Regions from separate parts of the Rouxiella badensis genome, predicted to be linked through region 3. Evidence: predicted binding sites of a transcription regulator. Region 3 holds the regulator's gene; each other region holds the start of a gene.
The links. Region 3 encodes ArgR, which controls arginine synthesis, uptake and breakdown. Its sites were predicted from a motif close to ANTGAATAAAAATACANT; they were not measured.
Positions count from the first base shown of each region.

Region 1 (10,862 bases), 950 kb from region 3:
ATGGTGACCTGCTGATAGGTTTCGTTGAACAGCGACTGGGTGCCGGTCAGGAACAGCGGCACCATCAGGTCATGGTTGCTGTCGCGAATCGACATCATCGACAGTTTGTTGGTGACGTCCATCAGGCGAGCAATGTTTTCTGCGCGTTCCAGATAGCGGGCCATCCAATAGAGTTCACTGGCTGTTCTGCTTAGCATGCGTCATCCTCCAAAACCCAGGTATCCTTGGTGCCCCCACCCTGAGACGAATTTACCACCAATGAGCCTTCGGCCAGCGCCACGCGGGTCAGGCCGCCGGGAACCAATCGAATTTCTGCACCGGTAAGCGCAAAGGGACGCAGGTCGATGTGCCGCGGTGCCAGTCCTTCCTCCACGAAGGTCGGGCAGGTCGAGAGTGCCAGCGTATTCTGGGCAATATAGTTGTCCGGTCTGGCCTTGAGCAGCTCACGAAAGGTGGCGATTTCCGCCTGCGTGGCTTTCGGGCCGATCAGCATGCCGTATCCGCCAGCGCCGTGAACCTCTTTAACCACCATGTGTTCCAGATTGGCCAGCACGTAGGAGAGATCTTTTTCTTTACGACACTGCCAGGTTGGCACGTTGTTGAGGATAGGATCCTCAGACAGATAGAAGCGGATCATCTCCGGGACATAAGGATAGATAGACTTGTCGTCGGCGACACCGGTACCGATGGCATTGGCCAGCACCACGCCACCGGCGCGATACACCGACAATAGTCCCGGCACGCCGAGCATCGAGTCGGCGCGGAAGGCCAGAGGATCCAGGAATGCGTCATCGAGGCGGCGATAGATAACGTCAACCTTGCAAGGACCAGCGGTGGTACGCATAAACACGGCACCTTCCTTGACGAACAGATCCACGCTTTCAACCAGCTCGACGCCCATTTGCTGCGCCAGGAAGCTGTGTTCAAAATAGGCGCTGTTGAAACGGCCCGGCGTCAGCACCACGACGGTCGGATCGTTCACCGGCGTGCTTTCACGCAGCGTTTGCAGCAGGTGAGAAGGATAACGGGAAACCGGCGCGATCCGCTGTTCGCTAAACAATTCAGGATAAAGCCGCATCATCATTTTGCGGTTTTCCATCATGTAAGAGACGCCGGACGGGGTGCGCAGGTTGTCTTCGAGCACGTAATACTCGCCGTCACCGCCGCGAACCATGTCAGTTCCTGCAATGTGCGCGTAAGTATTCCGATGTAAATCAACACCCTGCATGCATGGCTGATACTGCTCGTTGGCCAATACCTGTTCGGCAGGCACCAGACCCGCCTTGAGGATCTTCTGGTCGTGGTAGATATCATGCAGGAAGCAGTTCAACGCCTGCACCCGCTGGCGAATGCCTCGGTCGAGCATTTGCCACTCTTTGGCCGGAATAATGCGCGGCACGCTGTCAAAAGGGATCAGGCGTTCTGCGCCGTCATCGTCCCCGTACACGTTAAAGGTAATCCCCACCCGGTGAAACAACAGCGCGGCTTCCTCTTTCTTGCGCTGCACGGCCTGTTGGTCGGCCTGCTGTAACCATTGCCAGTAGGCTTTGTAATGACTGCGGTGTTGCCCTTCAGCCATTAACATCTCATCAAAAAAGGGTGAATCGGAAAGGTCAATATTGATCATCATCACCTCACTGACATTACAGGCTAGGGTTGGTGCACAACTTCCATTTTGGTCAGGCCCTAATCACTGATGGGCCAAAACATTAACGCGGCAAGAATTAATACGCATAAAGTGTGCCAGCGTGCAAAAGCGGCCGAAAATCGTTGAAAAGGAGGGAGTATCGCGCTTTTTTAGTGCGCATCACGGCGCGTTTTAGCTAAAAATGAGCAAAAAAAGTGCACCATTTTTAAGTATGGTCGTTGATGAAGCATTCACAAGTGAATGAAAGAGGAGGGCGAGGACAAAAACAAAAAAGGCCAGCGCGGAGGCTGACCTTTTTAGAAGCAATGAGGCTTAGCGACGAATCGCGATCGCTTCAATCTCGATGTTCACGTCTTTTGGCAGACGCGCAACTTCAACGCAAGAGCGAGCAGGGAAAGGCGCGTTATGTTCGGTGAAGAACGCTTCGTAGGTGGCGTTGACGGTCGCAAAATCGTTAAGATCTTTCACGAAAACGGTAGTTTTCACGATATCGGCCACTTTCAGGCCTGCGGCTTCAACGATAGCCTGCACGTTTTCCAGTGACTGGCGTGCCTGAGACGCGATGTCTTCCGCCACGTTGCCGGTTTTAGGATCGACAGGAATCTGGCCGGAAGTGATGATCATGCTGCCGAGATCGACGCCCTGAACATAAGGACCGATAGCTGCAGGGGCATTTTCTGTACTGATTTCGCGAGACATATGAGTTCCTTGTTGAATTAAAAAGCCGAGTCGTGATGAAAAATCATCAGGACAGTATAAGGAGCGGGGAACAATAAATCATCCCCGATTCTTCGCGGCCTATTCGTTATTCAGGACCACCTGATGCTCGAACTCTTTCTCGCAGTACTTGCACTGCAAATGCACTTCATTGTGACGATTCTTCACCGAAAAACTCGACGCGACCGGCTCGAAGCGACTGATGCAGTTGCCGTTAGGGCAGCGCAGCACGCCTTCGATACGGTCCGGCAGGCTCGGTTGCAGCTTCTTGACTACCACGTAGTCATCGATGCGATTGACCGTCGCGTGCGGCGCGTACACCGCCAGCTGATTGACCTGTGACTCGGTCAAAAAGGTGTTCTCAATTTTGATGATGTCTTTGCGGCCAAGCTCGTTGGACGGCAGATTCAGCCCGATGGTAATACGCTGGTCTGTCTCGGTCAGTTTGAACAGAGACAGCAGCTTGAAACCTATCTGCGCCGGAATATGGTCGATTACGGTGCCACACTTGATGGCTTCTACCTGGAGTTTGTTGTCGTGGGTCATGATGCGCTCCTTATTCGCCTGTCTCTGCGTTGAGTACCAGTGCCAGCAAGGCCTGGCGTGCGTAAATCCCGTTACCGGCCTGCTGGAAGTACCAGGCGTAAGGGGTGCTGTCGACGTCGGTAGTAATTTCATCGATACGCGGCAGCGGGTGCAGTACCTTGAGGTGCGGCTGGGCATCGGCAAGATCGGCAGCGCGCAGGATGAACTGGGCTTTCACGTTGGCGTACTCTGACGGGTCCAGACGCTCTTTCTGTACGCGGGTCATGTACAGAATGTCCAGCTCTGGCACCACCTCGTCGATGCTCTCGTGCAGGCTGTACTCGATGCCTTTCTCTTCCAGCAGGTTGAGGATGTATTCTGGCATCGCCAGTGCGTCCGGCGCGATGAAGTAGAAGCGGTTGCCGTTAAACTTCGCCAGCGCCTGCGCCAGGCTGTGCACCGTACGGCCGTATTTCAGGTCGCCGACCATCGCGATTTTGATATTGTCGAGACGGCCCTGGGTTTCCTGAATGGTAAACAGATCGAGCAGGGTTTGCGTCGGATGCTGGTTGGCACCGTCGCCAGCGTTGAGAATTGGAATACCGTGCGAGAACTCAGTCGCCAGACGCGCCGCGCCCTCCTGCGGGTGACGCATCACAATCGCGTCGACGTAGGTCCCAATCACCGAGATGGTGTCGGCCAGGGTTTCCCCTTTCTTGCCAAGCGAGGTATTGCTGCCGTCGGCAAAGCCGACTACCGATGCGCCGAGGCGATGAATAGAGGTCTCAAACGACAGGCGGGTACGGGTTGAAGCTTCAAAAAAGCAACTGGCAATCACCTTATGTTTCAACAGTTCAGGCTGCGGATTGGCTTTCAGGCTAGCGGCGGTGTCCAGCACTAGCTCCAGCTCTTCGCGGCTGAGATCGTTAATTGAAATAATGTGTTTTTGATACAGCGGATTAGCCATTGTCGCTCTCCTTTACGATGATAGACAAAAAAAAGCCCCTCAATGAGGGGCTTTTTGCGATCGATTAAAAACAGGTAATACCATTGGGAGAGGCAACGGCTGAACGCCGCCGACAGGCACTGGGTTCGGTGAAGCATCGAAGCGCAATGTGGTGTTGATCATGTCATTCTCCCGGCAAATTGTGGCGCATTATACGCGCACATATGCTGCCTGCAAGAGGGTGACTTCACCTTTTTGCTTTCTTTGTTCGGCCGGTGAGCAATCGATTGGCATCAGACCTTTTCAGCGAGATGAAAATCTTTTTACGCCAGCGCCGCAGCCTGCCTAGACGCTCGGGGGCCTTGAGTTTGTGTTCAATCCATACCACCTGCCAAGGCTGGAGGCGCATCTGCCCGCTGAATGGCTCCCCGCTAATCAAGTCTTTGCCCTCAACGGCGAGCTTAAAGGGCTGCGACTGACTGCTGATATTAAAAATGCAGCTGATGCGGTTTTCCGATTTTGGATCGTAACGCTCGAAGGCGAAGAGTTTCTCGCTCAACTCAAAGATTCGCTGACCCGCCTGCGGGGAGAATGCCGGATGGGTGCGGCGTATTTCGATCAATCTTTTCAAGCCGTTGAACACTTCGGATCGTAGCGATCCTTTTTTCTCCAGCTCGGCTTCAACCTCGTCGAGATGCAGCTTCTTACGGTTGATACGGCGACTCAGGCCAGACTGATGCATCCCCTCGAGATCGTTCTCACTGCCGAGCAGGCTGTGAATATAAATCGCCGGAACACCCATAAATGCCAGCAGCAGCGACTGCGCCGCCAGAAATTTTCGCGTCTTGAGCTCGACGCTATCGTCCGCCTCTGTGATGGCGCTGAGATAGTTGATATTCAGCTCATACGGAGAATGCGTGCCGTCGCCGTTGTCTTTATAGGACACGCGGCCCTCCTTGCGCAGCGTTTCCTGGGCGAGATATTTTCGCTCGTCATCATCAAGGAAAGTCTCGGTAGGACGCAGGCCGATGCCGTCGTGGCTGGAAAGGAAGTTGAAATAGGTGGTTTTCGGGTAGTGCGCCTCCGCGTTTAGCCCCTGTGCCCACTGAGTCAGCTTGCGGGTGTCTTCGCGCAGGAAGGCGTGCAGGGTCAGCGGCGGCAGTGCGAACTGGTACACCATGTGCGCCTCGTCGCCTTCACCAAAGTAGCTGATGTTTTCATTATGTGGCACGTTGGTTTCGGTAATGATGCGGGTCCCCGGAATGACCTCATCGAGAATGGTACGCCACAGTTTGATGATGTTATGCGTCTGTGGGCGGTGGATACAGGTGGTGCCCATCTCCTTCCAGATATAGCCGATAGCATCGAGACGGATGGACTGCGCGCCGCTGGCCGCGTACTGCAATATCACGTCGATACTCTCGAGCAGTACCTGCGGATTTTTAAAGTTGATGTCTATCTGGTCTTCACTGAAGGTGGTCCACAGGTAGAGCTCGGTGCCGTCGGCCTTGATAAAAGGTGTCAGCAGTGGCGAAGCGCGCGGACGTACAACGCGGCTGTAGTCGAGCTCTGGGTTGGCTTCGATAAAGTAGTCATGATAGTACGGGTCATCTTTGATGTAGCCTTTCAGCCATTCGCTTGAGCGTGATATGTGGTTGATCACGCAGTCAAACATCATGTTGAAGTTGGCAGAGAGATGATGAATATCACTCCACCCGCCCAGATGTTCATCGATACGGCGATAATCAATCACGCTGAAGCCGTCGTCGGAACTGTAGGGGTACATCGGCAGAATATGAATGTCGGAGATAATATCTTTCAGGTGTTTCTGTGCGAAATGATTCAGCGTAGCGAGCGGCGGTTTATCCGGCTGAGAAATAGTATCGCCATAGGTGATGAGATAGATATTGGTGCCGTCTACCCACTGCGACGACCGGTGTGCACCGTAATTCCATTTCTCACCGAGATGCAGAATTTTTTTAATCAGATCGCCAATGTGTTCTTTGGGATAGACCCTGCTCAGCAAGCTTTCCAGGCGAAGCACGAACTCGGGATTCACAGCACCCATAACAGTTCCCTTTTTTATTCACATGCTAAAAGGTTAGTTGATAAACAGGGTTGCCGAGGGGGAAAGCGGGTTAAAAAGTGCAACATTGCATAAAAAAATGCATAAATAACGCATAGCTGAAAGCCAGCCCGTCGGCACGACCAACGGGCTTACGCGGCATTAAGCAAATCGTGCTTACAGGGTGCCGAGCGTGGCGACCATCACCGCTTTTATGCTGTGCATACGGTTTTCGGCCTGATCGAACACCACGCTATGCGCGGATTCAAACACTTCATCCGAGACTTCCATACCGCCTTTCAGGTCGTACTCTTCGGCCATCTGACGACCGAGCGTCGTTTGACCGTCGTGGAAAGCGGGCAGGCAGTGCAGGAACTTCACGTTAGGGTTGCCGGTCTTGGCAATCATCGCCATGTTAACCTGATAAGGACGCAGCAGGTTGATGCGCTCTTTCCAGGCCTCCTTCGGTTCGCCCATCGACACCCAAACGTCGGTGTAGAGGAAATCTGCCCCCTTGACGCCCGTATCGATGTCTTCGGTCAGAGTGATCGAACCGCCGTTTTGCTCAGCCAGATGTCGGCAACTTTCGACCAGCTCGGCGTCAGGCCAGCAGGCGGAAGGCGCGACGAGACGCAGGTCCAGCCCGCACAGCGCGGCGGCTTCGAGCAGTGAGTTGCCCATATTGTTGCGCGCATCACCGAGATAGGCGAGAGACATTTGCGACAGAGTTTTACCCGGCAGATGCTCTTTCATGGTCAGCAGGTCGGCCAGAAGCTGGGTAGGATGGAACTCATTAGTCAGCCCGTTCCATACCGGCACACCGGCGTGTTCGGCCAATGTTTCAACGATTTCCTGACCGAAACCGCGATACTGGATACCGTCGTACATTCTTCCCAGCACGCGAGCGGTGTCTTTCATCGACTCTTTATGGCCAATCTGGCTGCCGCTTGGGCCGAGGTAAGTAACCTGTGCTCCCTGATCGTATGCGGCAACTTCGAAAGAGCATCGGGTGCGGGTCGAGTCTTTTTCGAAGATGAGCGCAATGTTTTTGCCTTTCAGGTAAGGCTTCTCGCTGCCGTTTTTCTTGGCAGTTTTCAAATCTGCAGAGAGCTTCAGCAGGGTTTCAAGTTCTGAGGGGGTAAAATCCAGCAGCCTAAGAAAATGGCGTTTACTTAACAGACTCATGTGTCTATCTCCGAAACTTATCCAATGAATTAAAATTCAATTTATATGTATGAATATGCAATTACAACCCCCAAGTAAAAACTTTATCGTTTATGTTGGAGGCAAGCCGTCTGCTGTGTGAAAATAGCGTCTAAACGTCATATTGATTGAGGACTGAGGCATGGCAAACCGTGAATTGCTAGACGAACAACGTGAAGAGACCCGCTTAATCATCGAAGAGCTGTTGGAAGACGGCAGCGATCCTGACGCGCTTTACACTATTGAGCATCATTTCTCCTCCGAGAAATTCGAAGTTTTAGAGCGAGCAGCGGTAGAGGCTTTCAAACTGGGCTACGAAGTGACCGATGCTGAAGAGCTAGAAGTTGAAGATGGCTCAACGGTAATGTGCTGCGACGTGATAAGCGAAGTTGCGCTTAACGCCGAGATAATCGACGCACAGGTTGAGCAGCTGGTGGCGCTGGCGGAAGCTAACGGCGTCAACTACGACGGCTGGGGCACTTATTTCGAAGACCCTAACGGCGAAGACGGCGACGAAGAAGAATACGACGAAGAAGATGAAGAAGAAGACGAGGCTGCGCCTAAGTCTAAAAGCATCGTCGATAAAGATGACGACGGCAAACGCCACTAAGTCTTTATATTACTCTGCTGCGCGTCGGTGATACGGCGTTGGAAGCGGGCTCGTCCTGGTTCAGCAGATGAAGAATGAGTCGTTAAGTTCAAATATAAAAAAAGCCGACGATGTCGGCTTTTTTATTGCTTAAACATTGTGTTACAGCGTTTTCAGCATGGTAACTTCGCAGTCTACGTGCCCGGTGCTGCCGAGCGCGCCGTCGATGTGTTCGAAACCCAAGTGTTCATACAACGCAATCGCCTGCGTCAGGCTGGCGGTGGTCTCGAGGTAACAGCGGGTAAAGCCCTGTCCTTTGGCGTGGGCCATGGCCTGAATCGCCAGACGTTTTGCCAGGCCTTTTCCACGCAGGCTGGACATGAAATACATCTTCTGTAGCTCACAAATGTCGTCGTCGGCACCCACTAATGGGGCAACACCGCCGCCACCGGCTATCTCACCGTTGAGTTCAACCACCCAGTAGGCGTGGCGTGGCCGACTGTACATTTCACACAGCACGTCGAGATTGGGATCGGCAACCGTATAGCCTTTATCGGCTGTCAGGCCAAATTCGGCCGAAACGGTGCGAATGACGCGTGCAATATCGGCATTGTCATCACAGGTAATGCGGCGCACCACGACATCTTGCTCTGTTGAATTAATCACTGCTGTCGTCATAGATTCTTTGTCTAATGAAAGTTAGATGAGGTATCGCTTCGCTTTTCTTTTGCATTTAATACCGCGAGCGGGCGTTTTTTGCAATGCGAAAAAAAACGGCGGAGCTTTCACTCCACCGTTTTCTCGTCATTACCTTAGCGGCCAGAATTACAGCGCGGCGATGGTGGCCTGCTGTTCCTGAATCTTCACCTTGGCTTCGGCACAGGCCTGCAGTCTCTCGCGCTCTTTCGCGACAACCGCTTCCGGGGCACGCGCCACGAAGCCTTCGTTTGAAAGCTTGGCTTCGATACGCTCAACCTCTGCGTCCAGCTTGGCAATCTCTTTGCACAGACGTTCCAGCTCGGCTTCTTTATCTACCAGACCGGCCATTGGGATCAGCAGCTCTGCGCCCTCAACCAGCTTGGTGACAGAAACCGGACCTTTGTCGCCGGCAGGCAGCACGGTGATGGACTCCAGACGCGCCAGTGATTTGATGAAGCTCAGGTTCTGCTCCACGCGACGCTGTGCATCGGCGCTTGCGCCACGCAGCAGCAGTTCGAGTGGTTTACCCGGAGCAATATTCATCTCTGCACGCACGTTACGAATAGCGACGATCGCCTGCTTGATCCACTCGAGGTCGACCAGCGCGCTTTCATCGGCTTTATCCGCCGAGTACTCTGGGAAAGGCTGCAGCATGATGGTGTCTGCGGTAATGCCTTTCAGCGGTTTCACGCTCTGCCAGATGGTTTCAGTGATGAATGGAATGATCGGATGTGCAAGGCGCAGCAGACCTTCCAGGACCTCGACCAGCGTGTGACGGGTGCCGCGAAGCTGTGCTTCGGTGCCACCGTTCATCACCGGCTTCGCCAGCTCCAGATACCAGTCACAGAACTGGTTCCAGGTGAATTCATACAGAATGCTCGCTGCGAGGTCGAAACGATAGCCGTCCAACGCTTCGCGGTAGGCTTTCACCGTACGGTTATATTCAGCCAGGATCCAGCGGTCAGCCAGAGACAGCTGCAGTTCGCCGCCGTTCAGGCCACAGTCTTGATCTTCGGTGTTCATCAGCACGAAGCGGCTGGCGTTCCACAGCTTGTTACAGAAGTTGCGGTAGCCTTCGAGACGCTTCATGTCCCAGTTGATGTCGCGACCGGTCGAGGCCAGTGCCGCCAGCGTGAAGCGCAGGGCGTCGGTGCCGTGCGGTTCGATGCCGTTCGGGAACTGCTTCTCGGTGCGCTTGCGGATTTTTTCCGCCAGCTGCGGCTGCATCATGTTGCCGGTACGTTTTTCCAACAGGTCTTCTAGCGAGATACCGTCGATCATATCCAGAGGATCGATGACGTTACCCTTGGACTTAGACATTTTCTGCCCTTCGTCGTCGCGGATAAGGCCGGTCATGTACACCGTGTTGAACGGAACCTGCGGCTTGCCATTTTCGTCTTTCACGAAGTGCATGGTCATCATGATCATGCGTGCTATCCAGAAGAAGATGATGTCGAAGCCACTGACTACCACGCTTGAAGGGTGGAAGGCTTTCAGGTCTGGCGTTTCGTTTGGCCAGCCCAGGGTCGAGAAGGTCCACAGGCCGGAGGAGAACCAGGTGTCCAGCACGTCTTCGTCCTGACTCAGCACAACGTCTGCACCCAGGCTGTTTTCACGACGCACTTCTTCTTCGTCACGACCTACGTAGACTTTGCCTTCTGCGTCGTACCAGGCCGGGATACGGTGACCCCACCACAGCTGACGAGAAATACACCAGTCCTGAATGTCGCGCATCCAGCTGAAATACATGTTTTCGTACTGTTTTGGGACGAACTGGATTTCGCCTTGCTCAACCGCTTCAACGGCCACTTTTGCCAGCGGGGCAGTGCGCACATACCACTGGTCGGTCAGCATTGGCTCGATAACGACGCCGCCACGGTCACCATAAGGGATGGTCAGGTCGTGCGGTTTGATCTCTTCGAGCAGGCCAAGTTCGTCGAAGGCAGCCACGATGGCTTTACGCGCGGCGAAGCGCTCCAGGCCACGGAACTGTTCTGGAATTTCGTTGCTGCACGCATCGCTTTCTTCGCCCTTGGTGTCGAACACCTCGGCGGTCTGGCGGATGTCGCCGTCGAAAGTCAGGATGTTGATCATCGGCAGGTTGTGACGTTTACCGACTTCGTAGTCGTTAAAGTCGTGCGCAGGGGTGATTTTCACGCAGCCGGTGCCTTTTTCCATGTCGGCGTGTTCATCGCCTACGATAGGAATACGGCGGCCTACCAGTGGCAGGATAACCTCTTTACCGATCAGGTCTTTATAGCGTGGATCTTCCGGGTTAACGGCCACGCCAGCGTCACCGAGTTCGGTTTCTGGACGCGTGGTCGCCACCACCAGGTAGTCTTTACCGTCGGCGGTCTTGACGCCATCGGCCAGCGGATAGCGCAGGTGCCAGATGGAGCCTTTGGATTCGCGGTTTTCAACTTCGAGGTCAGAAATGGCGGTACGCAGTTTCGGGTCCCAGTTTACCAGG
Region 1 covers NZ_CP114062.1:3,554,684-3,565,545, reverse strand. The annotation lists gene O1V65_RS16380 (alpha-E domain-containing protein) at 1-197, opposite strand, end outside; gene O1V65_RS16375 (circularly permuted type 2 ATP-grasp protein) at 191-1,627, opposite strand; gene ridA (2-iminobutanoate/2-iminopropanoate deaminase) at 1,961-2,347, opposite strand; gene pyrI (aspartate carbamoyltransferase regulatory subunit) at 2,447-2,911, opposite strand; gene pyrB (aspartate carbamoyltransferase) at 2,922-3,857, opposite strand; gene O1V65_RS16355 (alpha-amylase family glycosyl hydrolase) at 4,084-5,904, opposite strand; gene argF (ornithine carbamoyltransferase) at 6,079-7,086, opposite strand; gene rraB (ribonuclease E inhibitor RraB) at 7,247-7,714, shown strand; gene O1V65_RS16340 (GNAT family N-acetyltransferase) at 7,856-8,371, opposite strand; gene O1V65_RS16335 (valine--tRNA ligase) at 8,519-10,862, opposite strand, start outside.
Region 1: a site for ArgR is predicted at 7,110-7,127, ahead of argF (ornithine carbamoyltransferase). Genes of this name have one in related genera too.

Region 2 (10,862 bases), 590 kb from region 3:
TTATCGAACGCTATAACAACGTCGGTGGCGGTTGTACACACTGGGGCACTATTCCATCAAAAGCGCTACGTCATGCAGTAAGCAGAATCATCGAATTCAACCAGAATCCGCTGTACAGCGACGGTTCTCGCCCCATGAGCTCGACGTTTCCACAGATTCTCCGTCATGCCGACTCCGTTATTAATCAACAGACTCGCATGCGTGAAGGCTTCTACGAGCGTAACCAGTGCAAACTCTTTGCCGGTGACGCGAGTTTTATTGATGCCAACACCATTTCGGTCACCTATGCCGACGGAACTCAGGACTTTGTGAGCGCCGAGCATATCGTGATTGCCTGCGGTTCTCGCCCTTATCGCCCGGCTGGCGTCGACTTTACCCATCCACGCATTTACGACAGCGACCTGATCCTTGGCCTCGAGCATGAACCGCGCCACGTGATTATCTACGGTGCGGGCGTAATTGGCTGTGAGTACGCCTCCATTTTCCGCGGTCTAAACGTTAAAGTTGACCTGATTAATACCCGCGACCGTCTGCTGGCGTTCCTCGATCAGGAAATGTCCGACTCTCTTTCATATCACTTCTGGAACAACGGCGTGGTGATTCGCCACAATGAAGAATTTGAAAGAATTGAAGGCGTTGATGACGGCGTTATCGTGCACCTGAAATCAGGCAAAAAAGTGAAGGCCGATGCCCTGCTGTTTGCCAACGGACGTACGGGTAATACCGACTCGCTGAATCTGGACAAAATTGGTCTCGAAGCCGACAGCCGTGGACTGTTAAAGGTCAATAGCATGTACCAGACCGCCTTGCCGCATATTTACGCAGTGGGTGACGTGGTCGGTTATCCAAGCTTGGCGTCTGCCGCTTATGACCAGGGACGCATTGCCGCACAGGCGATGATCCAGGGCGAAGCCAAGGTGCATCTCATCGAAAATATTCCTACCGGGATCTACACCATTCCGGAGATTAGCTCCGTGGGTAAAACCGAGCAGGAGTTGACCGCGATGAAAGTGCCTTACGAGGTGGGCCGCGCCCAGTTCAAACACCTGGCGCGTGCGCAGATAGCCGGTATGAACGTGGGGAGCCTCAAGCTGCTGTTTCACAGAGATACCAAGCAAATTCTCGGTATCCACTGCTTTGGTGAACGCGCGGCTGAAATCATTCACATCGGTCAGGCTATCATGGAACAGAAAGGGGCGGGAAATACCATCGAGTATTTCGTTAATACCACCTTCAACTATCCGACGATGGCGGAAGCCTATCGCGTTGCGGCACTGAACGGCTTAAACCGGCTTTTTTAACGCCAGTGCATCCATGTAGGTTTGCATGTGCGTTTTGATGGCTTCGGCCAGCTGTTCATAACGACCGCGCAACGGGGAACCGGGGCGATACACCAGAGCAATGGTGCGCTTCGGTTCCGGCTTGTCGCAAAGCAGATAGGTTACGCCGTCTCGGCTGCGCTCCTGCGGCACAGCCAGTGACGGCAGTAAAGTAATTCCACTGCCTGCGGCAACCATGTTTCGCAACGTCTCAAGACTGGTTGCGCGAAAATGCGTGTCTTCGTCTGCCCCCGCCTGGAAACAGAAACCTAATGCCTGGTCACGTAAACAATGGCCATCCTCAAGCATCAGCAATTTTTCGCCAGACAGGTCGGCCATCGCTACCTTGTCGCGTACCGCCCACGGGTGATCGTCATAAATTGCCAGCTTCATCGGCTCGTCAAACAATGGCACCTCAATGAAGGCTTCGCTTTCTTTCACCAGCGCCAGAATGGCACAGTCAAGCTTGCCGCTGTCGAGCTGGGCCAACAGTTGCTGAGTCTGAGCTTCGTGCAGATACATTTCCAGTTTCGGGAAGGTTTTATGCAGCGTCGGGATAATTTGTGGCAGCAGGTAAGGCCCAACCGTCGGGATAAGCCCGATGTGCAGCGGACCGGACATTGCCTCGCCCTGCTGGCTGGCCATCTCTTTCAGTACCTTCACCTCACGCAGTACGGTACGTGCTTGATCGACAAGCAATAACCCGGCCTGAGTGAATAAAACCTTGCGGCTGGTTCTTTCCAGCAGCATGACGCCCAACTCATCTTCAAGCTTACGGATTTGGCCACTCAGCGTGGGTTGACTGACGTGGCAAGAATCGGCGGCGCGGCGAAAATGCCGAAATTCGGCCAGCGCGACCAGATATTCCAAATCACGGATGTTCATAGTTTCTCCCTTTCACGAATCACCAAGGCGATAGCCATTAGCGATAGATAAGATAGCAATCAACGATTATATCTATCAAGCTGAATCGTTAATAATGTCCCACATCGAAACGGCAACGCCGAAGAATGATTTTTTATTGAATATTAATTAAGAGGTTATGGATGTTTACAAGCCGCGAAGGAAAAAACGTACCACAAGTCACGTTCCACACTCGTCAGGGCGATAAGTGGATTGATACCACGACCGATGATCTGTTCAAAAACAAAACTGTGATCGTGTTTTCACTGCCTGGCGCGTTTACACCCACCTGCTCGTCAAGCCACCTGCCGCGCTACAACGAATTGGCCGGCGTGTTCAAACAACATGGGGTTGACAGCATTCTGTGCGTGTCAGTGAACGATACCTTTGTCATGAATGCCTGGAAGGCAGAACAGAACGCAGAAAACATTACCTTCATTCCTGACGGTAACGGCGAGTTCACTAAAGGGATGGACATGCTGGTCGAGAAAGCCGACCTCGGCTTTGGCCCGCGCTCATGGCGCTACTCCATGCTGGTACGCAACGGCGTAGTCGAAAAGATGTTCGTTGAGCCAAACAAGCCGGGCGACCCGTTTGAAGTATCAGATGCAGACACCATGCTCAAATATCTGGCGCCTGAATATAAAGTGCAGGAATCCGTGTCGGTCTTTACTAAACCGGGCTGCCCGTTCTGTGCCAAAGCAAAACAGATGCTGCAAGAGCGCGGCATTCAGTATGAAGAAGTTGTATTAGGTAAGGACGCAACCACCGTTAGCCTGCGTGCAGTCAGCGGTCGTGCAACGGTGCCGCAAGTCTTTATCGGGGGTCGCCACATCGGGGGAAGCGACGATCTAGAGCAGTTCTTCGCAGCCTGATAGTCAAATGGGCGGAAAAGAAACGGAAAGTCTCAACACAATAAGAAAGTAGTGTATGAACAATTTGCGGGCCGAGTGGCCCGCTTTTTTTTGTCGGTCTTTTATCAGGCCAGACGGGCTTTTGCTTCACGGATTGCCAGCGCAACCTGCTCAGGCGCGACGCCGCCTTTGGCATTACGCTTATCCAGGCAGGACTGCAGCGCCAGAATCGGGTAAACGTCATCACCGATAATGCTGCTGAATTTTTGCAAATCGGCCAGCGGCAAGGCTTCAAGCGCTTTGCCCTGACGAATGGCTTCAACCACGGCTTCACCCACAATGTGGTGCGCTTCACGGAAAGGCACGCCTTTGGCGACCAGATAGTCGGCCAGCTCGGTTGAGTTGGCATAACCTTGTTCGGCGGCTTCTTTGCAGCGTGGACGCTTAACCTGAATACCGTCGAGCACCAGCGCGGCCATTTGCAGGCAGTCCATCCAGGTGTCGAGCGCGTCAAACAGCCCTTCTTTGTCTTCCTGCATGTCTTTGTTGTACGCCAGCGGCAGACCCTTCAGGGTCATCATCATGCCGGTCAACGCGCCCTGTACACGGCCACACTTACCGCGGATAAGCTCCAGCGCGTCCGGGTTTTTCTTCTGTGGCATGAGTGAAGAGCCGGAGGTTACGCGGTCAGACAGGTCAACAAAGCCCGCTTCGCCGGTGTTGAAGAAAATCAGATCTTCGGCAAAACGCGACAGGTGAACCATGCTGATTGAGGCGTTAGACAGCAGTTCGAGAATATGGTCACGGTCGGAAACGCTGTCGAGACTGTTGCGGGTTGCCGATGCAAAGCCCAACCAGCCAGCCAGCTGTGCGCGATCGATAGGGTAAGCCGTACCTGCCAGCGCGCCGCTGCCCAACGGGCTCACGTCGAGACGGGTCAGAGTATCTTGTAAACGGCTTTCATCACGGGCCAGCATTTCAACGTAGGCCAGACACCAGTGTGCAAAAGTGACCGGCTGGGCGCGCTGCAGGTGAGTATAACCCGGCATCACGGCATCCTGATTTGCTTCGGCGGTTTCAACCAGCGCCTGCTGCAACTGCTTAACGGCCAGCTGAAGCTCGACAACCTGCGTTTTACACCACAGCTTGATGTCGGTCGCGACCTGATCGTTACGGCTACGGCCAGTGTGCAGCTTCTTGCCGAGGTTACCGACCTTGTCGATAAGCTTCAGCTCAACCCAGCTGTGAATGTCCTCTGCATCACTCTCCAGAATAGCGCGAGGATTCGCACGCACTTCTTCCAGCAACACGTTCAGCGCGCCTTCCAGCTGCTGCTGTTCGTCGGCGGTCAGCACATTTACGGTGACCAGCGCTTTCGACCAGGCTACCGAGCCCACGATATCCTGCTCAGCCAATCGATAGTCAAACCGCAGTGAATCATTCAGTTCTTTAAAACGCTGATCTGCTGCCTGACTAAAGCGTCCGCCCCATAGTGCCATGATAATGCTCCCGACTTTACTTGCTTAAGAAGTGATATTTGAAGAGATGATTCAGGCATGCGAGGTGTCTCGCACGCCTGATGTAACGCTTATTGCTAACGCTTATTTCTTGGCTGCGTTCAGCGCACGGATACGTGAAGACAGGGAGAACAGACGAATGAAGCCGCCCGCGTGGCTGTGGTCATACACTTCATCTTCGCCGAAGGTCGCGAACTCTTCAGAGTACATGCTGTTGGCTGATTTCTTCTGAATTGCGGTTGCGGTGCCCTTGTACAGCTTAACAACCACTTCACCGTTAACGTCCTGCGCCAGAGAGTCGGCGGCTGCCTGAATGGACTCACGCAGAGGCGCGAACCAACGGCCGTCGTACACGACGTAAGACATTTCCTGACCCAACTGCTCACGCCATTTGAAGCTGTCGCGGTCCAGAACCAGCTGCTCAACGCCACGCAGTGCAGCCATCATGATGGTGCCGCCTGGGGTTTCGTAGCAACCGCGAGATTTGATGCCTACCAGACGGTTTTCAACGATGTCGATACGGCCCACGCCGTGTTTCACGCCCAGCGCGTTCAACGCTTCCAGACATTTGAACGGGCTCAGTTCCTGGCCATTCACGCCAACCACTTCGCCTTTCTCAACCTTGATGGTCACCAGTTCGGCTTCGTCCGGCGCATCTTCAGGTGCAACGGTCCATGCCCAGCAGTCTTTGTTCGCTGCATTCCAAGGGCTTTCCAGCACGCCGCCTTCGGTAGAGATGTGCCAGGCGTTTTCGTCACGGCTGTAGATTTTTTCCAGAGACGCAGTGGTCTTGATGTTACGCACTTTCAGGTAATCCAGCAGCGCTTCACGGGAACGCAGGTCCCACTCACGCCATGGAGCCACCACTTTCAGCTGTGGAGCCAGCGCGGTGTAGGTCGTTTCGAAACGAACCTGGTCGTTACCTTTACCGGTCGCACCGTGACACACCGCGTCAGCACCGACTTTGAGCGCCAGCTCAACCTGTGCTTTAGCGATCAATGGACGTGCCATTGAGGTGCCCAGCAGGTAGGTACCTTCATACAGCGCGCCGCTTTTCAGCACGGGATAAACGTAGTCTTTGATGAACTCTTCACGCAGATCGACAACGTGGCATTCTGACGCACCAGTATCCAGCGCTTTCTGCTCAATACCTTCCAGGTCTGCCTGGTCCTGACCGATGTTGGCTACGAATGCCACCACTTCGCAGTTACCGTAGTTTTCTTTCAGCCATGGAATGATCGCTGAAGTATCCAGACCGCCCGAGTAAGCGAGAACAATTTTGCTGATGCCTTTAGTTACTGCCATGATAATTTCCTTAAATTTCTGATTTCGCTGTCGGTTTCAGTGAGATAACCGACCGCTTTTACATTATAAATTTCTTAGGGCTTGGGTCATTGGAGCCAGAGCCCCCCGGCCTTACGCCAGAATACGGGTGCCGATGGCTTCGCCGTTGAACAGAGCCGGAAGCTGATCGGCATGACGCCAGCTGGCAATATCGACCGGGCGACCTAAGGTGCGCGCTGCGTCGAGAGCCGCGTGCACTTTCACAATCATGCCGTCGGTGATAATGCCCTGCTCAATCATCTGCTCCGCTCTTTCGGCGGTCATTTCAGGCACGCGCTGGCCTTTACCGTCGAGAATGCCGCTCACGTCGGACAGCAGAATCAGGTCTGCGCCCAGCGTAGCTGCCAGCGCCGTCGCAGCCTGGTCGGCGTTGACGTTCATCAGTTCGCCCTCGGCAGTGATGCCGATAGAGCTGACGATGGGCAGGTAACCCGCAGCGGTCAGGGTGTTAATCAGTTTCGGAGAACCGGCTTCGGCTTTACCCACAAAGCCAAGGTCTTCGCTCAACTGCGTGACGCTGACGGAACCCCCGTCGGCCAGAGACAGGCCCACGGCGTTAATGTCATTTTTAACCGCCCAGGACAGCAGCGTTTTGTTGGCGCTACCGGCCAGTGCACCGGTGATGATGTCAATCTGGTCCGCCGGCGTCACGCGCAGACCGGACTTCTTGACCACCGGCAGGTTGAGACGCTTCATCAGGTCATCGACCAGATAACCGCCGCCGTGGACTATCACCAGCGGGCGTTGATATTCCTGACGGTAGGCAACCAACGCGGAGAACAGGCGCTCCAGTGCTTCTTCGTTGTCCAGTAACACGCCGCCTAACTTGATGATCAATGGATTCATATTCACGCCCCGTTCTCCCTGTACATTTGAGGATGCTGCCTGGTTGGGAGTTAATTGTTCTTTAATTTACCATCCATGAGGCGATCAAGAAACGCTCAAAAGAAGGTGTTTTATAAAATTAACAATCCGTTAGCCAACTAACGAATTGTTATTCAGTTCAATCACTTAAACCAGTGACGTCGTTTCCGGGAAACCGAAGCGCAGGTTCAGACACTGAACCGCCTGCGCCGATGCCCCTTTCAGCAGGTTATCTTCTGCCGCAACAATAATGACGTGCTCACCCTGAACGGCGTAGCCAATATCGCAGAACGGCAGACCCACCACGCTCTTCAGCGCCGGCATGCCTTTATCGTATAGACGCACCAGCGGTTTGTTGGCATAGGCACTCTGGAATGCCTCGGCAACCTGTTCAGCGCTCACGCCTGGCTTCAGGCGGCAGGTCACGGTGGCCAGAATACCGCGTGGGAAGCTGCCCAGATGCGGGGTGAAGATGACCGGCGTCCCCAGATGGGTAGAGATTTCCGGGTGATGACGGTGATTGAATACGCCGTATGCGTGCAGACTGACCTCGCAGAAGCTGGTCCCCAGGCTAGCTTTACGCCCTGCCCCGCTCACGCCGCTGGTCGCGTTGATAACCGGCCACTGATCCTGATTAAGCAGGTCTTTTTCTAACAGGGGTTTGATAGCCAGCTGGGCCGCCGTCGGGTAGCAACCCGGTACGGCAATCAGCTGCGCTTCTTTCAGCTTGTCTGCCTGCCACTCGGCCAAACCGTAAACAGCCTTGTCGAGCCAGTCCTGATGTTGATGCTCAAAACCGTAGAACTGAGTATAAAACGCCGGGTCTTTAACGCGGAAGGCACCCGAGAGGTCGAACACGATACAACCGGCCGCCAGGAACTGTGGTGCCAGGTCGTGGCTGACTTCATGTGCCGTGGCTAAAAAAACAACGTCAACGCCCTTCGCGGCTTCTGCGACGTTTTCCAAAGGTAAAACAGGCAGATCGACGATGCCTTTCAGCTGCGGGTGCAGGTCGGACAGTAACTTTCCTGCATCTGCACTTTGCGCTGAAACCGTTAAACCGGTTATGTTCATATGTGGGTGACGATTTAGGTAGAGCGCGAGTTCCGCTCCCGCATAACCGGTGGCACCAACAATCAGCGTATTCAACATGGGCTCAGTTCACCTTCTTTTAAAAAATAGAGGGCTCACTGCGTTTTTTACGCCAGAAGCCCGCGAAATTCAGCCTGTTCGACCCTTTTACATTCACACCAAAACCTGCGTGTTTTTGGGGTTTCCTTACGAACCGGCTTAATGTATTTTTATTCACATAAAATGCATGAATATTTATATTACCCTAACCAAAGGCTGTCAACAGTGAAGATGAAATTACCTCCTTTTATTGAGCTATACCGCGAGTTAATCGCCACGCCTTCGATCAGTGCCACCGACAGCGCATTGGATCAGAGCAATGAAACCCTAATCAACTTGCTGGCGGGCTGGTTCAGCGATTTGGGCTTCAAGGTCGAGATTCAGCCGGTACCTAATACGCGCAATAAATTCAACATGCTGGCCAGCATTGGTGAAGGTGCTGGCGGCCTGCTGTTGGCGGGTCATACCGATACCGTACCTTTCGATGATGGACGCTGGACGCGCGACCCCTTCACCCTAACCGAGCACGAAAACAGGCTCTACGGACTGGGCACCGCTGACATGAAAGGCTTTTTCGCGTTTATCGTCGATGCATTACGTGATATCGATACCGAGAAGCTCAGCAAGCCGCTGTACATTCTGGCGACCGCAGATGAAGAAACGACGATGGCCGGTGCCAGCTACTTCGCTAAAACCTCGTCCATCCGTCCAGACTGCGCCATCATCGGTGAGCCAACCTCGCTAAAACCGGTGCGCGCACACAAAGGCCACATCTCTAACGCCATTCGTATCACCGGCCAGTCGGGCCACTCGAGCGACCCTTCACGTGGCATTAATGCGATTGAGCTAATGCATGACTCCATCACCCATCTGATGGAACTGCGTAAGACGCTGCAAACGCGCTACAACCACAGCGGCTTTGCGATTCCTTATCCGACCATGAACTTTGGCCACATCAACGGCGGTGATGCGGCAAACCGCATCTGTGCCTGCTGTGAACTGCACATGGATATTCGCCCGCTGCCGGGCCTGACGCTGTCGGATTTAGACGAATTGCTTAACGAAACGCTTGAGCCTGTCAGCAGTCGCTGGCCGGGCCGTCTGACCATTGAAGCGCTGCATCCACCGATTCCGGGCTATGAATGTCCGCCGGATCACCGCCTGGTGCAGGTGGTCGAGAAGCTGCTGGGAACCGAAACTGAAATCGTTAACTACTGCACCGAGGCGCCGTTTATTCAGGAACTGTGCCCGACGCTGGTTCTCGGTCCTGGCTCAATCGATCAGGCCCACCAGCCTGATGAATATATCGATACCGCCTTCATCAAACCGACGCGCGAACTGATAACTCAAGTGGTTCATCACTTCTGTCATCACTAATTCAGCTAAACTCGTTTTAGTATTGTTAAAAATATGTAACAAAAAAAGGGGCGTCGAAAGGTGCCCTTTGATATTGTACAAAACGGCCAATTAGCCAGACTAATAACCTACCGGCTGTAATTAAATTTCAGTCTGATTACTCGATTCAGCGATTTTCTAATAAGGAAATTGGGGTTTTTGCGGTAACTTCCTACAGTACTAAATTTGGACGACTGATTATTGCCATGAAGGCGGGATAGACAGAGGCAAATGCGCCTTACGGGTGAAAGTTATTTACAAGACATAAGAAATCAAACAAGAAACGGGTCAGAGGTAATATGAACGAACAATATTCCGCAATGCGAAGTAATGTCAGCACGCTGGGCAAACTGCTTGGAGAGACCATCAAAGACACGCTGGGAGAGCAGGTCCTTGATCGCGTAGAGAAAATCCGCAAACTCTCTAAATCCTCTCGTGCAGGTAATGAGGCCGACCGTCAGGAACTGCTGACCACGCTGCAAAATTTATCCAACGACGAATTACTTCCGGTTGCCCGTGCATTCAGTCAGTTCCTTAACCTGACCAACGTTGCCGAGCAATACCACAGCATTTCTCCGCACGGCGAGGCAGCCAGCAACCCTGAAGCGTTGGCCCAGCTGATTGACCGTCTGAAGTCGAAGAATCTGTCCGACCAGCAGCTGCGCGACGCCGTTGAAGAGCTTTCGATCGAGCTGGTGTTAACCGCGCACCCAACCGAAATTGCTCGTCGTACCCTGATCCACAAGCTTGTTGAAATCAACAACTGCCTGAAACAACTCGACCATAACGATCTGGCCGACTATGAGCGTAAGCAGATTATGCGCCGCCTGCGCCAGCTGATTGCCCAGTCATGGCACACGGACGAAATCCGCAAGATTCGCCCAACGCCGGTCGACGAAGCCAAGTGGGGCTTTGCGGTGGTTGAAAACAGCCTCTGGGAAGGCGTTCCGGCCTTCCTGCGTGAGTTCAACGAACAGCTTGAAACCTCACTTGACTACAAAATGCCGGTCGAAGCCGTGCCGGTACGCTTTACCTCCTGGATGGGCGGCGACCGCGACGGCAACCCGAACGTCACTGCTGCCATTACGCGCCACGTGCTCCAGCTGAGCCGCTGGAAGGCAACGGACCTGTTCCTGCGCGATATCCACGTACTGATTTCCGAGCTGTCGATGACCGAAGCAACGCCTGAGCTGCGTGAGCTGGCCGGTGGTGAAGACGTCGTCGAGCCATATCGCACCATTATGAAAGATATTCGCACTCAGCTGCTGTCGACCCAGGCTTATCTGGAAGCCCGCTTGAAAGGCGAATCCCTGCCGCGTCCTAAAGACCTGCTGGTAAACAACGACCAGCTGTGGGCGCCGCTGTATGCCTGCTATCAGTCACTGCAAGCCTGCAACATGGGCATCATTGCCAACGGTCAGTTGCTCGATACCCTGCGCCGCGTGCGCTGCTTCGGCGTGCCGCTGGTGCGTATCGACATCCGTCAGGAAAGCACCCGCCATACCGAGGCCATTGCCGAGATAACCCGTTTCCTG
Region 2 covers NZ_CP114062.1:3,918,567-3,929,428, forward strand. The annotation lists gene sthA (Si-specific NAD(P)(+) transhydrogenase) at 1-1,301, shown strand, start outside; gene oxyR (DNA-binding transcriptional regulator OxyR) at 1,284-2,204, opposite strand; gene O1V65_RS18070 (glutathione peroxidase) at 2,366-3,097, shown strand; gene argH (argininosuccinate lyase) at 3,202-4,575, opposite strand; gene O1V65_RS18080 (argininosuccinate synthase) at 4,678-5,898, opposite strand; gene argB (acetylglutamate kinase) at 6,010-6,783, opposite strand; gene argC (N-acetyl-gamma-glutamyl-phosphate reductase) at 6,949-7,953, opposite strand; gene argE (acetylornithine deacetylase) at 8,158-9,309, shown strand; gene ppc (phosphoenolpyruvate carboxylase) at 9,627-10,862, shown strand, end outside.
Region 2: a site for ArgR is predicted at 8,094-8,111, ahead of argC (N-acetyl-gamma-glutamyl-phosphate reductase). Genes of this name have one in related genera too.

Region 3 (10,862 bases):
GCAAACTGTTAGCCGCGCTGGAACATAAAGCGCAGGAAGGCGGCAAGAAATAAGTTTTTGACCCTTAAAAAAAAGCCCTCGCAAGCGAGGGCAAAAGGGTGTCGTCGGACAGGACGACGAGGGTTCGGTAAAGCAATAAAACGCAGTGATCGAGTAGGATCCAAATTCTTATTTATAGATCTCGGCGGTAGCGTGATAGTTACCCTCATTGCGTGCTTCAATTACGCGATAAGATGATGCACCGGCGCTGTCTGCTTTCTGTGACAGCTGTTGGCGAATATCACTTGGCACGCCATCAATACCGCTTACGGAGATGGTACCGATAGGTTGCAGATTTTCGGCCTGTTGATTATTAACCAACTGTGCAGCAGAAGAACCGAATGAAACAGCGGAAAGTAAACCCAGAGCGGCGATAGCAGTAATGATTTTCATGATAATTTCCTCAATTACCTTTGCGCATCCTTTCGCGTGCAGACAATGGCTGTGTGCAGGCTGAGCGCAGATTAATTAATGGATTCATCAGGACTGAAAAGGACATTATGCATTAACATCGTCGCGCGTTCCGTGCTAACAAAGTTTGCGAACAAAATGCATCAGTTTTTGCAGCGATAAATCCGGTTTATCGGCGGCATTTGAATTGATATTCAAATCTCGTCTTACGGAATTCGTGTTTTTCAGAGAACGCCAAACGCCAATAACCTTGGGCGATCTACTCACGAACTGTGATTCTCATCACGAAAATAATTATACGTCTAATAACGGCAAAAATTAATAGTTTGCTAATAGTATTTTATTGAGCAATAAGCCGCGTTACTGAATTTTTAATAACCGAAAAGAATAAAAAATGATGGTTTATTGTTCATTTCTTGTTAAAGATTTTACAAATCAATGAATTAGTATAAATGAGCTATCTGTGCGGTATTTATCAGGGGATCGTGCTGGCGAGGGTGCATTGGGGCGCACAAAATGTATATAAAGTTGAAGTGAATAGGGAAGTGTTTGGTGATAGGCGGGTCAGCAGCGCTACGTCTGCTGACCAGAAACGGGTTAAAGCTCTTGCTCAAACAGGCTGAGAATAGCGTCGTGAAGCTGTTTAACGGTAAACTTGCGCGCGGGTGTTATAAAGATGGTGTCGTCACCGGCGATAGTACCGAGAATACCTTCGGATTTGCCGAGTGAGTCAAGCAGGCGAGCGATGAGCTGAGCGGCACCCGGGCTGGTGCGAATTACTACCACAGCGTCGTTATAGTCGATATCCAGCACCAGGTTTTTCAGTGGACTGGTGGTGGTTGGCACACCAATCTCTGCTGGCAGACAATAGACCATTTCCATCTTGGCATTACGCGTTCTGACCGCGCCAAACTTGGTCAACATGCGAGAGACTTTGGATTGATTGATGTTTTCGAAGCCATCATCCTGTAGTGCGAGAACGATTTCACCCTGAGAGCTGAACTTCTCTTCCTTCAAGAGGGCCTTGAAAGCTTTGATTAAATCTTCCTGTTTGGCAGGATTACGCATTTTGCACCCATAGCATCACGATGTTAGTTTCGTTGATTATGCATAATTTTGCATTTTTATGCAATAAAACTCCCCTCAAATAATGAAGAAACAGTTAAAATTTAGGGATAAAGCTCATCCATCTGCCCAATACAAGAAATGGATATGCCGAATCTATGAATTTTTTAATTTTTAAACTTTAAAATAATATGGATAAAATTAATTTTTTTTTGATAATTAAACCGCATAGTTGTTTATTAATTTTTATCCTCGCATGATGCCCCCGCTTTATTTTTTATTCCTGAACTTTTTTATCTCAATGATAAGAAAACAAAACACCTCAATAAACCAAAATGATTTAACAATTTAATTTCTGCGCTACGTCGCAATCTCTAAATAGGTTGTTTGTTTTTAATACAGGTGTTTACTAAGGTTATTAAGTAAATGAATGCGCGGTGTTTTTTAACGTCATTTAAAAAGGAGTATAGGATGAAAGTTGCAGTCCTTGGTGCCGCAGGCGGTATCGGTCAGGCCCTCGCTCTACTACTCAAAACGCAATTGCCGTCAGGCTCTGAACTCTCTCTGTATGATATCGCACCCGTTACGCCGGGCGTGGCGGTCGATCTCAGCCATATCCCAACGGCAGTAAAAATTAAAGGATTTAGCGGCGAAGACGCACGCCCTGCGCTCGAAGGTGCGGAGGTGGTGCTGATTTCGGCCGGGGTAGCGCGTAAGCCCGGTATGGATCGTTCGGATCTCTTTAATGTAAACGCGGGTATTGTTCGAAACCTGGTACAGCAAATTGCCACCACCTGTCCAAGTGCTTGCATCGGTATTATCACCAATCCGGTGAATAGTACGGTTGCGATTGCCGCGGAAGTACTCAAAAAAGCAGGTGTGTACGACAAGAACAAACTGTTTGGTGTGACCACCCTTGATACGCTGCGGGCAAATACCTTTGTCGCAGAGTTGAAGGGCAAGTCACCAGAAGAGGTTGAGGTCTCGGTGATTGGTGGCCATTCTGGCGTCACTATTCTGCCTTTGCTTTCCCAAATCCCCGGCGTCAGTTTCTCGGACAGTGAGGTCGAAAGCTTGACCCGGCATATTCAGGACGCAGGCACCGAAGTCGTCGAAGCTAAAGCGGGTGGCGGCTCAGCTACGCTTTCCATGGGACAGGCGGCCGCGCGTTTAGGACTTTCACTGGTTAATGCTCTCCAGGGAAAATCCGGCGTGGTTGAATGCTCTTATGTCGAGGGGAACGGTGAATATGCGCGCTTCTTTGCACAGCCGGTATTGCTGGGCAAAAATGGTATTGCAGAATTTAAGGAGATCGGTCATTTAAGCGCATTCGAAAAGCAGGCGCTTGATGCCATGCTTTCCGTACTGCATAAAGATATCGAACTTGGGGAGCAGTTCGTCAACAAGTGATCATTTTGAAACCGTGTCTGAAAAATGCTCTCATCAAACACGGAATAATAACGCATTGATTAATAAGTTTGATGCCGTGATTTACCATAAGTTATTTACGAGAATAATATTACCTGCCTATCCTATTAATATTTTAAAACCTGCCGGGGATCCCTCCGGCGGTTTTATTGTTTAATCTTCAGCGGCTGTCTTGTTAGGACAATATACGTTAATCCCCCGCGAGGTCAGGCTTAGGCATCTGCTGAGTGTGTTTGCGCATTTTTCTTTCTATTAATTCATCGGTTTTTGGGTCGAAATAGCGACTTGGCCATATCTCTGAAGGATGTAGCTGCAAGGCATTAGCGATTATCCACTCTCCTTTTGGCCACGGTCGCGATAACGCGTTTGCCAACGTTGAAGAACTTAATCCGGCAGAGCGTGATAAAGCTGCCAGAGTGGTGCGTTGCTTATGCAGCGACGCGATAATATCCGCGTGATGCCAATCTTCTTTCCGTAAAAGCATAATTGCTCCCTTGTATTATGAGCTGGCACGTGATCGTTTAAGTCAATCGATTATTAACCTTTGCATTGAGAAACATATAAGAGCAAATTTCCGAGATGACTTCAAATTACTTTCTAAAAATTAATGATTATTTTTAATCATTAGTTGTACCTGTTATTTAAAGCCGCAATGCAATTTCATTGCCTGTCTCAACTATCTGTAATGGTTATATTTTATCGCAAATCGTCATGTTATTAGAAGCCAATTACCTTTAAGGGGCGAGGTTTTTTTAGAAACGTGAAGTAATATTAAATGAGTGGTTTGATTTCATGTTTCCTAAAAAAGTTTATCTGAAATGCTTTTTTAAATTATATCATGATGAAAGTAATGGTTTTTGTAAGGATTATTTATTAGATATTAAGCTCAACTTACCTTAGAGAGTTAAATGACTCATTTAATTTTATTATTCTCAATAAAAATATTTCATCACGATTATGCTGCGCCAGGTTTTAATTTCGTGATGCATAGGCGTATTGTGTAGTGGTATAAGTTAAACGTTCTATGTAAATGCAGGTGCTAGCCTATTACCCTGAAATATGAGTTATTATCTCGATGTGGAGATTATAATTTGCATTACGTAAATAGATGAGATAACAAGAGAGAAAGTTTATGAATCAAGAGTGGTTTTCAGCGAAGGAACTAATTGGTTTTACTGGACTTCCTTCATCTACTCAGGGAGTCCACAGTATGGCAAGACGGCAAAGCTGGGTTCGACGTCGGCGGTTTGGTGTCCAGGGAAGAGGCGTTGAATATCATGTAGACAGTCTCCCGGTTAAAACAATTTCAAATTTAGTGCTAAAAGAACAGTCGGCACAGTATCTTTATTCTCATTATCAGGATCCGCTGGTTATTTGGATTGAAAGTTATAAGCAACTAGATGAAATAGAGAGAAGGCAGGTTATAACCTTTATTGTTCGGGAAGGTTTGACTGAAATGATAAATAGGCTGAATGTATTGGATGAAACCATTTATTAAATAGATATTTTCTCAAATTATTAATTTTTAACGAACTAAATTTCTAATTAACCGTTGATGTAAATGAGTTACCTTATGTGTTAACTGTAGATTGCGTGACCGCAAACATGGGCTGCGTGACTTCTAGAGCTTAAGACAATTAAAAGGATCGCCATGAAAAAGGAATGGTTTTCAGCAAGGGATCTCGTCGGATTAAATGGTCTGCCGACTTCAACGCAGGGTATCCATGGAATGGCCAGACGGCAAGAATGGGAAAAACGCCGTCGCGTGGGTGTTCAGGGAAGGGCGGTGGAATATCATATCAATAGTCTACCGAAAATGATGAAACCCGCATTAATCATTCAGGAAAAATCCGCTGAATATCTTTGTGCTTCCTATCATGACCCCCTGTTGATATGGATTGAGAGTTATAAACAGCTCAAAGATTCGGAACGTGAACAGATTATTTCGTTCATTGTACGCGAGGGGATGATGGCGATAATTAGTCGTTTAGGGCCAGCCAGAGAAAAGAGCGTCAATGAGGGACAGTGTGAATAGGCAAGGCACCCCATAGGGAGGGACCCTGCCAGCCAGATGTTGCTTAAAAAAGATTCAGTTAGAAATCGCGTTTCACGGCCAGATGGGCAAGACCCTCTAGCGCGAGACGATAAGGCGACTCAGGCAATATTTGCAGCGCGGCGATAGCCTTGTCTGCTTCTTCCTCTGCACGTTGGCGGGTATATACCAGGGAACCCCATTGATGCATGGCTTGCAGAACCGGCTCCAGCAAATGCCTGCCGTTACCTTCTTCGATAGCCAGGCGTATCATGCTTGACTGTTCCGGACTGCCGTTTTTCATCGCGTGCAGAAGTGGAAGGGTCGGTTTGCCTTCGTTAAGGTCATCGCCAGTGTTTTTGCCCAGCGTTTCTCCGTCAGCGTCGTAGTCCAGCAGATCGTCAATCAGCTGGAACGCAGTGCCGAGGTAACGACCGTAGTCCTGCAAGGCACTAACCTGTGCCTCATTACCGCCGGCAAGCATCGCTGATGCCTGTGCCGCTGCCTCGAAAAGACGCGCCGTTTTACTGTAGATAACCTGCATGTAGCTCTCTTCAGTAATGTCCGGGTCGTTGCAGTTCATCAACTGCAGCACTTCACCTTCTGCGATGACGTTTACTGCTTTAGACATCAACGCCAGCACCGGAAGTGATTCCAGGTCGGTCATCATCTGGAACGCACGGGTATAGATAAAGTCACCCACCAGAACGCTTGCTGCGTTGCCAAAGGCCGCATTGGCGGTTGCTTTACCGCGGCGCATATTCGATTCGTCAACCACATCGTCATGCAGCAGGGTCGCCGTGTGGATAAACTCTATCAACGCAGCGACGGTGACGTGCTTGTCGCCCTGATACTCAAGGGCGCGAGCTGCAAGAACGGCAATCATCGGGCGAATTCGTTTACCACCACCGCTAATGATGTAATATCCTAGTTGATTGATGAGCGAAACATCAGAGTTCAACTGTTCGAGAATTGCCGCATTAACTGCAGCCATATCCTGTTCGGTGAGGTCGGTAATCTGTTCTAGGTTCATTGTGATTTTTCGGCTTTATTTCTCTTCACCGCAATGAGAACGGGCTCACATTGGCACATGATGCAAACTGTAGCAGAGATTGTACTTGAAAAATGAGTGAGATAAACGCGTTCAAGTGAACTGCGCTTTTTTTCTTCTTTTCTGGTGAATGTGCTCTTGTCATATGCTGAGTTTTTGCGTAGAATTCGCGCCCTATTGTGAATATTTATAGCGCCCTCTGAACTATACAAAGTTGAGTGCGCGGAAAGCGGAGTTTTATATGTACGCGGTTTTCCAAAGTGGTGGTAAACAACACCGAGTAAGCGAAGGTCAAACTGTTCGCTTGGAAAAGCTGGACATCGCAACTGGTGAAACAATTGAGTTTGACCAAGTTCTGATGATCGCTAACGGTGAAGAAATCAACATCGGCTTGCCTTTAATTGCTGGCGGTGTGATCAAGGCAGAAGTTGTTGCTCACGGTCGTGGCGAGAAAATTAAGATCGTTAAGTTTCGTCGTCGTAAGCACTACCGTAAGCAGCAGGGCCACCGTCAGTGGTTCACTGATGTTAAAATCACCGGCATTAGCGCTTAAGTTTAGGAGAGCGGAACAATGGCACACAAGAAGGCTGGCGGTTCCACCCGCAACGGTCGCGATTCAGAAGCTAAACGTCTGGGCGTAAAACGCTTTGGCGGAGAAGCAGTACTGGCAGGCAGCATCATCGTTCGTCAGCGCGGCACCAAATTCCACGCTGGTATCAACGTGGGTTGCGGTAAAGACCACACTCTGTTTGCTTTGACTGACGGTAAAGTCAAGTTCGAAGTTAAAGGCAAGAACAACCGTAAATTCATCAGCATCGAAGCTGAATAATTTACCTTTCTCTTGTCCTTGAAAGTGATGTAAGCCCCGCAATTAGTTGCGGGGCTTTTTACATTCTGTTGGCCAAGACCGGCAAGAAAAAAATGAATGTTAAGAGGGCTGGCATCAACGCGGCTTCTCTTTTTGCTGTACACTTTATGTGCTATCGCACTGCTTCCTTTGGCGAAGCCTGAGACATTTTTTATGCTGGCAAGTAGCCTGTCTTCTGTTCTGCAGTGCTTAACCTGACGGGTTATTTCGGTGCCTTTGTGGTCGTTGCAGGGGCGATATTTTCTGCAATTGGCCATCGTAATGGCAACCAAGAACAGAACAAGACCTGGCGGCTGATTGCAGCATCCGGGTGAATGATTTACGGAGACAGTTCAAATGAAGTTTGTAGATGAAGCGACGATCCTGGTCGTAGCAGGCGATGGCGGCAACGGTTGCGTTAGCTTCCGCCGCGAAAAATATATTCCTCGTGGTGGCCCTGACGGCGGTGACGGCGGTGACGGCGGCGACGTGTATTTGATAGCCGACGAAAACCTTAACACGCTGATCGATTACCGTTTCGTAAAATCTTTCCGCGCCGAACGTGGTGAAAACGGCCAAAGCCGTGACTGTACCGGTAAGCGCGGTAAAGACATTACCGTCAAAGTTCCTGTCGGGACTCGCGCTCTGGATCAGGGCACCGGCGAAGTTCTGGCAGACATGACCCGCCACGGTCAGGTTCAGCTCGTTGCGAAAGGCGGCTGGCACGGTTTGGGCAATACCCGCTTCAAATCGTCCGTAAACCGCTCTCCGCGTCAGAAAACCATGGGCACCAAGGGTGAAATGCGTGATATCTCCCTGGAACTTATGTTGCTTGCCGACGTGGGTATGCTGGGCTTGCCGAATGCCGGTAAATCTACCTTCATTCGTGCCGTTTCTGCCGCTAAGCCAAAGGTAGCCGATTATCCGTTTACCACGCTGGTGCCAAGCCTCGGCGTAGTGCGTATGGACCACGAGCAGAGCTTCGTGGTTGCCGACATCCCGGGCCTGATTGAAGGCGCTTCTGACGGTGCCGGTCTGGGTATCCGCTTCCTGAAGCACCTTGAGCGTTGCCGCGTGCTTCTGCACCTTGTTGATATTGCGCCTATTGATGAATCTGATCCGGTTGAAAATGCCAAAGTCATCATCAATGAGCTGCAGCAGTACAGCGAGAAACTGGCAGAAAAACCGCGTTGGTTGGTCTTTAACAAGATTGATGTCATTGGTCAGGAAGAAGCAGAACGCCGCGCGAAAGAAATTGCTGAGGGCATGGGCTGGGAAGGCGATTACTTCCTTATCTCTGCTGCCAACCGCGAAGGCGTTAACGCGCTGTGCTGGGAAGTGATGAAGTTCATCAACGAGAATCCTAAGCACATGTCCGTTGAAGAAGCTGTACCGGAGAAAGTCGAGTTCATGTGGGATGATTATCACCGTGAACAGCTGGCCGTGGTCGAAGAAGAAGATGACGACTGGGACGACTGGGATGATGAAGACGACGAAGGCGTTGAAATCATTTATGAGCGTTAATTACGCGTAGTCATCGACCTCCATCATGACGAAAAAAAGGCCGCATTCAATGCGGCCTTTTCTTTTGGCGTTTTCGCTATTCTGACAGCGAGGTCGCACTGTTTTGCGTAAAGGCCTGACGCGGTAACCAGCACTGCGCGCTGAGCCCGCTGCGGTCTTTTCGATTGACCAGACGCAGGCTTCCGCCATGCATATTCAAAATACGTAAAACGATATTGAGCCCCAGACCACTGCCACCGAAGCGTTGATCGGCACGTTTATAGGCCTGTGTAAGCTCTCCTACGCGTTTCTCTTCAATCCCAGGCCCGCAGTCATCTACCTGCGCTAAAACGCCCTGATCGCTTTCTGAGAGCGTTATGGTGATATCGCTGTCTTGTGGGCCATAGCGGTAGGCATTCTCGACCACGTTCCTCAGCATTAAACGCAGCAACACTGCGTCACCCTCAACCTCGGCGTGCTCGCTGTGTTTCACAATCAGACGCTGTCGATGGCCTGCCAGCAGCTCCTCAAGCTCTTCCCGCAATGGCGCTATTACGTCGATGACAAGATTAACCTTCTGATATTGCCCCTCGGCGAAGTTTTGTCCGGCGCGAGAGAGCATCAGCAGCTGTTCTACGGTATGCATCAACTGGTCAATACGGCCTATCAACATACTGCTGCCGTCAACGCCTTTCCTTTCCATCAGCTCGAGATGCAGTCTCAGCCCCGCCAGCGGAGTGCGCAACTCGTGGGCTGCATCGGCGGTGAACAGCCTTTCCTGCGCGATGGTTTGTGAAAGCCGGGCTAACAGCTGATTCAAGGCGATGGTCACCGAGAAGACTTCCTGAATCTCGGTGTTCAACGGCAGCGGCGTAAGATTATCGGCCGAGCGTGTTTCAAGGCGGTGCTGCAGTTGCTTGAGTGGTCTGATGATCCAGTTGATCGCCCAGAAACACAGCAGCAGTGTCACCGCCAGCATGGTCAATGAAGGCGCGATAAGCGAGGCGATGGCCTCGGCTATCTCTTTCTCGACGTGAGCGTTACGTACCTTGGCTGAAAGCGTGTCATTGACCAGCAGGTTTATCTGTTCCTGACTCTCATGCCACAGCCAGAACACGCTGGTCAGCTGCGTAACAAACAGGATCAGCGCCAGCATCACCAACAGACGGCGGCGCATGCTGGTCATTTAGGCGTATCCAGGCGATAACCGATCCCGCGTACGGTATGGATAAGATCCTTGCCGAGTTTACGACGCAGGTTGTGTATGTGAACCTCGAGGGTGTTGGATCCCAGATCGTCCTGCCAGGAGTAAAGATCCTGCTGCAACAGCTCACGATTCACCGTTTGACCGGCGCGCATGATGAGGCGCGAGAGGATAGCGAACTCTTTCGGCGTGATCTCGACCAGTTGTCCCTGCTGATAAACCTGCTGCGACGAGAGGTTGAGCGTCAGGTTGCCGACTTCGAGCAGGTTGTCACTGTGACCCTGATAGCGGCGGATAAGCGCGCGCACGCGGGCCATCAGTTCAACCAGAGCGAATGGCTTGACCAGGTAGTCATCTGCGCCTGCGTCTAATCCGTCAACGCGATCTTCGAGCGCATCGCGCGCGGTGAGGATAAGCACCGGCAGCGAGATATTCTGGCGGCGCCACTGCCGTAATAATGTGGCGCCGTCGGTATCTGGAAGGCCCAGATCGAGAATGATCAGGCTGTACTGACTGCTTTGCAAAAGCGCGTTGGCCTCCGCTGCGGTCGAGGCGCTGTCGCTGGCATAGTTCTCGCCGTTAAGCGCCAGGGTTAATCCCTGACGCAGCAGGTCATCATCTTCGACTATGAGTAATTTCATAAAACGTGCTCAGACCCTCATCCAATCAATTGTTTTGATAAATATCCCGATACAGACGGCTTTCAAAACGGACCAAAGGTGCGCGACGTGTGCGCTGATCTTCAGGCGGTACGGCATAGCCGGAAAGATACTGCACAAAGGCCAGACGCTGACCGCTGGCGGTGGTAATGAAGCCTGCCAGATTGTAGACGCCCGCGAGGGAGCCGGTTTTCGCCGACACCTTGCCGTCTACGCCTGCTTCATGCAGGCCACCGCGATATTGCAGAGTTCCATCATGGCCTGCCAAAGGCAGCATCGAGATGAAATCCAGCTCTTTGTCATGCTCGGCGATATATTGCAGCGCCTGCATCATGGTTTTTGGCGACACCAGGTCATGGCGAGACAGGCCTGAGCCGTCTACCTGAATCGTGTTGCCCAACTCGATACCGGCTTTTTGGCGCAGGATCTGACGCACGGCATCCGAGCCTGCACGCCAGGTACCGGGTACGCCAAACAGCTGATGGCCGATAGTGCGGAACACGGTGTCGGCAATCATGTTGTCAGACTTTTTCAGCATCGTGTGCAGCAGCTCATGCAGAGGTGCCGACTGGGTTTGAGCCAAAATAGTGCCTGCCGGGGTGACGCGCGTCTGACGTTTCAGT
Region 3 covers NZ_CP114062.1:4,508,827-4,519,688, forward strand. The annotation lists gene mpl (UDP-N-acetylmuramate:L-alanyl-gamma-D-glutamyl-meso-diaminopimelate ligase) at 1-53, shown strand, start outside; gene yhcN (peroxide/acid stress response protein YhcN) at 169-432, opposite strand; gene argR (transcriptional regulator ArgR) at 1,048-1,518, opposite strand; gene mdh (malate dehydrogenase) at 1,987-2,925, shown strand; gene O1V65_RS20865 (helix-turn-helix domain-containing protein) at 3,134-3,427, opposite strand; gene O1V65_RS20870 (DNA-binding protein) at 4,076-4,441, shown strand; gene O1V65_RS20875 (DNA-binding protein) at 4,595-4,978, shown strand; gene ispB (octaprenyl diphosphate synthase) at 5,037-6,008, opposite strand; gene rplU (50S ribosomal protein L21) at 6,268-6,579, shown strand; gene rpmA (50S ribosomal protein L27) at 6,598-6,855, shown strand; partial or broken gene O1V65_RS20895 (EamA family transporter) at 6,952-7,234, shown strand; gene cgtA (Obg family GTPase CgtA) at 7,231-8,397, shown strand; gene pmrB (two-component system sensor histidine kinase PmrB) at 8,474-9,562, opposite strand; gene pmrA (two-component system response regulator PmrA) at 9,559-10,221, opposite strand; gene dacB (serine-type D-Ala-D-Ala carboxypeptidase) at 10,247-10,862, opposite strand, start outside.